DNA from 2 places in the Pseudomonas sp. UF-293 genome. Region 1 is predicted to be linked to the other one. Evidence: riboswitches for the same ligand, from Rfam matches in the RefSeq annotation. Region 1 holds a riboswitch; the other holds the start of a gene.
What was found. A riboswitch is a leader RNA that binds a small molecule or an ion and turns the genes downstream of it on or off. The one in region 1 is predicted to bind cobalamin.
Positions count from the first base shown of each region.

Region 1 (3,930 bases):
GCGCTGAGTATCAACCTGCGTTTTCTGGTATTCACTCTGAGCCTGAAATCCAGCCTCGACGGCCCGGTCAAAGCGTTCATCCCGGCGCTGGCGGTGATGGCCAATGCAGCCTTCACGCTGATGTCGATTCGCAAGGAGCAGCAATCGATCAGCCGTCCGTACGCCAACACTGTGTGTTTTTTGCTGTATGGCGCCGCTCTGCTTGGCACCATGGCCGGCTACTGCTTCGCCAGCCTGGCCGACAATGCCTTGATGGATCACGCCAACGTGGTGATCGCGATCTTTCTCAGCGCTTCGCTGGGCAAGATGGCCCGCGACCGTCAGAGCTTCCACGGCCAATGGATTGCCGGCCTGGCCAGCGTTGCAAGCTTGTTATGGCTCGGCGAAATCAGCCTGCTGCTGGTGCTCGCCGTCACGGTACTGACGAGTTATGCCTATGACCGACCCTAGTACGTTCTGGCTGTACGTGTCGATTTGCGCGCTGGTGTCGGCAATCTGTCGTTTGCTGCCCCTGGCGGTCGACGTCGAACGGCTGTCCGGCGGTGCGCGCACGTTCATTGACCGACTGGGCAAATACACCTCGGTGGCGATGCTGGTGAGTTTGCTGGCGGCAGCGCTCTATCCCTTGGCCAGCCAGCACGCAGAGAACCTGCCGTGGATGGCGCCAGTGGTGCTGGCCTGGCTGCTGAGCCTGACGCCACTCAAGTCCTACTACGCGTTTCTGATCGCTTTGGCGCTCTACGTGCTGCTCGTAATGCGCTAGCGGTCGATTGACGACAATCGCCGCCCATGTTCTCCTGCACACCTTGTTACGGGTGCCCTTCACAGGGTGAAACGGGAAACCGGTGAATCATGTGCTTTACTCAAAGCCATGTCAGTCCGGTGCTGCCCCCGCAACGGTAAGCGAGCGAAGCGTCAAATCCACTGTGCCCCGGCATGGGAAGGTGACGCTTGCAGGTCGGCGACAAGCCAGCCCCTCGCAAGCCCGGAGACCGGCCCGCAACATCCAGCGCGCACCAGCGCCGCTGACCACAAACAAACCCGCGGTGGGCGGGCGCTGTTCGAAATCCCTGCGTGCCCGGCTCGCGGGGTTTTTCATGCGCTCTGTTTACCCGCTGACATTTCAGAGGGAAGCGCTATGTCGATCATCAGCAATACCGTCAGCCACACTGACCACATCTCCAGCAGCACCACCCTGGGCCAGCGCGTAGCTGCCGCCCTCTTCGCCTCGATCCTCGGTGCCAGCCTGGTCTGGTTCGCCGGTTTCTCGCACATCGAAGCGGTGCACAACGCCGCCCACGATACGCGCCACAGTGCCGCGTTCCCGTGCCACTGAGGCCTGCCGACATGATCAAGCGTATCGCGCAAACCGCAGGATTCACCGGCTTGCTGGCCGCCCTGCTCCTGACTTTGCTGCAGAGTTTTTGGGTCTCGCCACTGATTCTTCAGGCCGAAACGTTCGAGAAATCCGAACCGGTCGCGCAAGTCCACGAACATGCTGCTGGCACTGCCGCCCACAGCCACGATGGCGAAGCCTGGGAGCCGGAAGACGGCTGGCAGCGCGTGGTCTCGACCACTGGCGGTAATCTGGTGGTGGCGGTGGGTTTCGCCTTGATGCTCGCCGGCCTGTACACCCTGCGCGCGCCGACCAAGACCTCGCAAGGCCTGCTCTGGGGTCTGGCCGGTTATGCCACGTTCGTTCTCGCACCGACGCTGGGGCTGCCACCTGAATTGCCGGGCACTGCGGCTGCTGATCTGGCTTCTCGGCAGATCTGGTGGATCGGCACTGCCGCTTCGACCGCTGTCGGTCTGGCGTTGATCGCCTTCAGCCGCCACTGGCTGATGAAGCTTCTCGGCGTGGCGATTCTCGCCGTGCCGCATGTGATCGGCGCACCACAACCGCAGGTGCATTCCATGCTCGCGCCAGAGGCACTGGAAACCCAGTTCAAAATCGCTTCGCAGTTGACCAACGTCGCGTTCTGGCTGGCCTTGGGCCTGATCAGTGCGTGGTTGTTCCGCCGCAAAAGCGCAGGCCAATATCAGGCATGACCGATGACCGCGCAGCGCCGACCCTCGTGGTCGGCCTCGGCTGCCAGCGCGGCTGCCCGGCCAGTACGTTGCGCGCGTTACTCGATCAGGCGTTGCAGGCGCATCGCATTGAACTGCGAGCAGTCAGGGCTTTGGCCAGTATCGATCTCAAACGCGACGAACCGGGTCTGCTGGAACTGGCCACACAACTGAACCTGCCACTGCAGTATTTCAACAGTGCCGAGCTGGCGCCCTATCAACAGCGTCTCAGCCATCAATCGCAGATCGCCTTTGAGCGCACCGGCTGCTACGGCGTGGCGGAAAGCGCCGCGCTGGCGCTGGCCGAGCAACTGATTCAGGCACCGGTGAAACTGCTGATACCCCGGCAGAAATATGCGCAGGCCACGCTGGCCTTGGCTGGCGCCGGTTAAAATCCCGATAATCCCCGCCATCGATCATGAGCACACTTCATCTGAGGTGCGGCTGCGCTTCTTACCAAGGATTCAACGATGACCGTCTACTTCATCGGCGCCGGCCCCGGCGACCCCGAACTCATCACTGTCAAAGGCCAGCGCCTGATTCGCAACTGCCCGGTGATTATCTACGCCGGTTCGCTGGTGCCGACGGCGGTTCTGGAAGGTCACCAAGCCGAAATCGTGGTCAACAGCGCTGAGCTGCACCTTGAGCAGATCATCGATTTGATCAGGAGCGCCCATGCCAAAGGCCAGGATGTGGCCCGTGTGCACTCCGGAGATCCAAGTCTGTACGGAGCGATTGGTGAGCAGATTCGCTATTTGCGTGAGCTGGGCATTCCTTTCGAGATCATTCCCGGCGTGACGGCTACAGCGGCATGCGCAGCGCTGCTCGGCGCCGAGTTGACCTTGCCGGACATCTCGCAAAGCGTGATTTTGACCCGTTACGCCGACAAGACCGCGATGCCGGCCGGCGAAGAACTGGCCAGTCTGGCGCAGCACCGCGCGACCATGGCGATCCACTTGGGGGTCAATCATCTGGAGAAGATTCTGTCTGAACTGCTGCCGCACTACGGCGCGGATTGCCCGATTGCCGTTATTCACCGCGCGACATGGCCGGATCAGGATTGGGTGGTTGGTACGTTGGCGGACATTGCCGACAAGGTCGAGGCCAAAGGCTTTCGACGTACGGCGTTGATTCTGGTCGGGCGGGTGCTGGGCAGTGAGGTGTTCAGCGAGTCTTCGCTGTATCGCGCCGGGCATGCACATCTTTATCGCCCTTGAAGGCGCTTTGGCGAGCAGGCTCGCTCACACATCGGATTGCATTTCTTTGTGGGAGCGAGCCTGCTCGCGAATGGGCGGCAAATGTTGCCCATAAAAAAACGGCGCTCACGGGGCGCCGTTTTTCATGTTCGCAGCGAACGCCTTAGTAGTAGGCGTTTTCTTTCTGCGTATGGTCGGTCACGTCGCGAACGCCCTTGAGCTCAGGAATGCGCTCGAGCAAGGTGCGCTCGATGCCTTCCTTCAAGGTTACGTCGGCCTGGCCGCAGCCCTGGCAACCGCCCCCAAACTGCAACACGGCAATGCCGTCCTCGACCACATCGATCAGGCTGACCTGACCGCCGTGGCTGGCCAGCCCCGGGTTGATCTCGGTTTGCAGGTAGTAGTTGATGCGCTCGTTGACCGGGCTGTCGGCATTGACCATCGGCACTTTGGCGTTCGGCGCCTTGATGGTCAGCTGGCCGCCCATGCGGTCGGTGGCATAGTCGACAACGGCGTCGTCAAGAAACGCTTCGCTGAAGGAATCGATGTAGGCAGTGAAGCTTTTCAGCCCCAGCGCGGTATCTTCAGGCTTCTCTTCGCCCGGCTTGCAGTAGGCAATGCAGGTTTCGGCGTACTGGGTGCCAGGCTGGGTGATGAAGACGCGGAT
Region 1 covers NZ_JBSICA010000005.1:161,068-164,997, forward strand. The annotation lists gene AC4IHP_RS08600 (AzlC family ABC transporter permease) at 1-450, shown strand, start outside; gene AC4IHP_RS08605 (hypothetical protein) at 437-763, shown strand; cobalamin riboswitch at 797-1,015, shown strand; gene AC4IHP_RS08610 (CbtB domain-containing protein) at 1,139-1,336, shown strand; gene AC4IHP_RS08615 (CbtA family protein) at 1,348-2,049, shown strand; gene AC4IHP_RS08620 (cobalamin biosynthesis protein) at 2,046-2,459, shown strand; gene cobM (precorrin-4 C(11)-methyltransferase) at 2,538-3,284, shown strand; gene nfuA (Fe-S biogenesis protein NfuA) at 3,427-3,930, opposite strand, start outside.

Region 2 (3,930 bases), on a different contig from region 1:
TGGCCTTGTCGGAATTCGATGAGCGCTTCCACACGCGGCTGTATCACCGTTATCCGATCATCGCCGTGGTCCGCGACGACCATCCCTGGGCCGGTAAGACGCAGGTTCACGTCAGTGAAATCAGCGGCGAAAACTGGGTGATGCGCGAATCCAGTGCGCGTACCCGGCAACTGGTGGAAGAAAGCTGCAAACGGCTCGATATCGAGCTCAATTGCGTCATGCAACTCAACAGCCGCGAAGCCATCGTCCACGCGATCGTCAAAGGCATCGGTATCGGTTTTGTCTCGGCCGTGGAATACGCCGAGACCCCGGGCACCAGGCCGATCACCTTTGTCGATCACCCGTTCTTCATCGAATACCACCTGTGCTGCCTCGGCATCCGCAGGAATCGGCCAGTGATTGCCGAACTGTTTGATGCGAATCCACCGCTGACCTGATCAGCCCTGCCCCTTGAACCGCCTACCTCATTGTCGAGGGACGGCCCACGCTTACCTGAAAACGGAGATTGACCATGCAGTACCAACAACCGACTCATCTGCAAGCCGCGATCCTCGACTGGGCCGGCACCGTTGTCGATTTCGGCTCGTTTGCTCCGACGCAGATTTTCGTCGAAGCCTTTGCCGAGTTCGGCGTCGCCGTGTCGCTGGAGGAAGCGCGCGGGCCAATGGGCATGGGCAAGTGGGATCACATCCGCACCCTGTGCAACCTGCCGCAGATTGCCGAACGTTACCGCGCGGCGTTTGACCGCTTGCCGAGTGACGACGATGTGACGGCGATCTACGAACGCTTCATGCCGTTGCAGATCGAAAAAATCGCCCTGCATTCGGCGTTGATTCCGGGTGCACTCGAGGCCATTGCGGCGTTGCGCGACAAGGGTTTGAAAATCGGTTCGTGCTCGGGCTATCCGGCGGTGGTGATGGCCAAGGTCGTCGGACTGGCAGAGGAAAATGGCTACGTCGCCGACCATGTCGTCGCCACCGATGAAGTGCCCAATGGCCGTCCATATCCGGCGCAGGCGTTGGCCAACGTGATTGCCCTGGGCATCAATGACGTGGCCGCCTGCGTCAAGGTCGACGACACCTGGCCGGGAATTCTCGAAGGGCGCGCCGCCGGCATGTGGACGGTGGCATTGACCTGTTCCGGCAACGCACTGGGCCTGACCTATGAGCAATACAAGGCGTTGGCGTCGGATCGACTGGCGGTAGAACGCGCGCGGATCGGCAAGATGTTCGCCCCTTCGCGCCCGCATTACCTGATCGATACCATCGCTGAACTGCCTCAGGTGATCGACGACATCAATGCGCGTCTGGCCCGGGGTGAAACTCCGCAAGCCAGCTGAGTCGGCCCTGACCGTGATCGTTCCCGCGCTCAGCGTGGGAACGATCCCATCACTCCCTTGAACTGCCGGAAGCAAGGTTGGCGTGACAGCAGACGCCTGCTGCTAATGCTCGTCGCGATAGATTGGTCTCCCCTTCAGCGGCTCGATCGACTACCATGCCGCCGCCGGTTTCCACACGGAATTAATAGGGAATCCGAAATGCTTGCACAGCATCAATCGGAACTGCCCCCGCAACTGTAGGTGCCGAGCCTGCTCCTTGACTGCCACTGGGTGAATCCCGGGAAGGCCGGAGCGTGGCGATGACGCATCAGTCAGGAGACCTGCCGGCACAGTGACTGACTAACCGGCGGGGTGTCCGGGAAGGACATCGTGCCGTGCGCGTTTTTCAATGCCGGCCTTGCGCAGTTTCCACGACCGCGCCCGAGGTGTGTTTCCAACCGTACCCGCCCGCTCACGTACGGTTCCCCTGGAGACTGCCCCATGCTGCTGCCCCGCGTTGCCACCCTGCTCACCGCTTTGAGTCTTTGCGCCCTGGCGCAAGCGGCGCCGACTACGTATCCGCTGACCGTCGAAAACTGCGGCAGCAGCCTGACCTTTCAGCACGCTCCTGCGCGCACGGTGACCATCGGCCAGGCCGGTACGGAAATGCTTTATGCCTTGGGCCTGGGCGACAAAGTCGTCGGTACTTCGCTGTGGTTCAACGATGTGCTGGGCGCATACAAAACGCAGAACGACAGGGTCGAGCGTCTCGCCGACAACGAGCCAAGTTTCGAAGCGGTGATCGGCAAACGCCCGGAACTGGTCGCCGTCGAGCTGGAATGGATGGTCGGCCCGCAAGGCGCGGTCGGCACCCGTGAGCAGTTCCATGAACTGAAGATTCCCACCTATCTGCTGCCCTCTGATTGCGAAGCCAAGGACAACCTCGTCGGCTCGGACGGCACGCGGCTGGCGCCGTTCCGCATCGACAGCATCTATAAAGCCGTGAGCCAACTGGCGGCGATTTTCGACGTGCAGACGCGTGGCGAGCAGCTCAATGAGCAGCTCAAAGCCAGCCTCGCACAGTCGATCGCCACGGCGACAAAACCGCAGCGCAAAGACGTCAGTGCACTGGTGTGGTTCTCCAGCGCCGAGATGGACATCGAGCCGTTCGTGGCTGGACACAAAGGCGTTCCCGATTTCATGCTCAGCACCCTCGGCGTGCGCAACGTCGTCGAGTCGGATGAAGAATGGCCGACCGTCGGCTGGGAAACCATCGCCAAGGCCAACCCGACGTTTCTGGTCATCGCGCGCATGGATCGTCGGCGTTTCCCGGCTGACGATTATCAGAAGAAACTCGCCTTTCTGCGCAGTGATCCAGTGACGCGCAACATGGACGCGGTCAAGCACAACCGCATCATCATTCTTGACGCCATGGCCATGCAGGCCAGCCTGCGCACCTTCGACGGCCTCGCACAACTGGCCACGGCCATCAACGGCTACGACCTGTCGCAATGAGCAGACGCCTGATCCGTTTGCTGCTGGTTCTGTTGACGCTATCGGTCGCGCTGATCGGCGGCGTGGCCATTGGTGAGACTTCAATCGAGCCGAGCGTGGTGTTGCAGGTGCTGGCCAACAAGCTGTGGGGTGCCGGTTATGTGCTCGACCCGATCGACGAAGGCATTGTCTGGAACTATCGCCTGACTCGCGCTTTGGTCGCGGCGGCCTGCGGCGCCGGTCTGGCGACATGCGGGGTGATTTTGCAGTCGCTGCTGCGCAATCCGTTGGCCGATCCGTATCTGCTGGGAATTTCCGCTGGCGCCTCGACCGGCGCGGTGATGGTCGCGCTGCTTGGCGTCGGCGCAGGGGCGATTTCATTGTCGGTGGGTGCCTTTGCCGGTGCGGTGACGGCGTTCGTGCTGGTGATCCTGTTGGCGCGGGTCAGCGGCACGGCCAGCGGCACCGGACAGATCATTCTCGCCGGGATCGCCGGCTCGCAATTGTTCAATGCCCTCACCGCGTTTCTGATCACCCGCTCGGCCAGTTCGGAACAGGCGCGCGGGATCATGTTCTGGCTGCTCGGCAATCTCGGCGGCGTGCGCTGGCCGTCGGTGTGGCTGGCGGTCCCAGTGGCCTTGCTCGGGTTGGTCGTTTGCCTGTGGCACCGGCGGGCGCTGGATGCGTTTACCTTTGGCGTGGATTCGGCGGCATCCCTCGGCATTCCAGTGCGACGTGTGCAAATTCTGTTGATCGGCTGCGCCGCGCTGGTGACGGCGGTGATGGTGTCGATCGTCGGCTCGATCGGCTTTGTTGGCCTGGTGATTCCCCACGCCGCGCGGTTGTTGCTCGGCACGGGGCATGCGCGTCTGCTGCCCGCCAGTGCACTGGGCGGCGCGGTGTTTCTGATTGCCGCCGATGTGCTGTCGCGGACCCTGATCAAGGGTCAGGTGATTCCGGTCGGCGTGATCACAGCGCTGGTCGGCGCGCCGGTGTTCGCCCTGATTCTGGTGGGCCGGAGATCGGCACGATGAACGCGGTATTGAGTTGTGCGAGCGTGGGCTTCAAGGTGCGTGGCGCCGAGTTGCTTAACGGTGTCAGTCTCGACGTTCAGCGCG
Region 2 covers NZ_JBSICA010000011.1:40,691-44,620, forward strand. The annotation lists gene AC4IHP_RS14265 (LysR substrate-binding domain-containing protein) at 1-437, shown strand, start outside; gene phnX (phosphonoacetaldehyde hydrolase) at 512-1,339, shown strand; cobalamin riboswitch at 1,488-1,681, shown strand; gene AC4IHP_RS14275 (ABC transporter substrate-binding protein) at 1,820-2,833, shown strand; gene AC4IHP_RS14280 (FecCD family ABC transporter permease) at 2,830-3,846, shown strand; gene AC4IHP_RS14285 (ABC transporter ATP-binding protein) at 3,843-3,930, shown strand, end outside.
Region 2: another riboswitch for cobalamin. It lies ahead of AC4IHP_RS14275 (ABC transporter substrate-binding protein); the one in region 1 lies ahead of AC4IHP_RS08610 (CbtB domain-containing protein).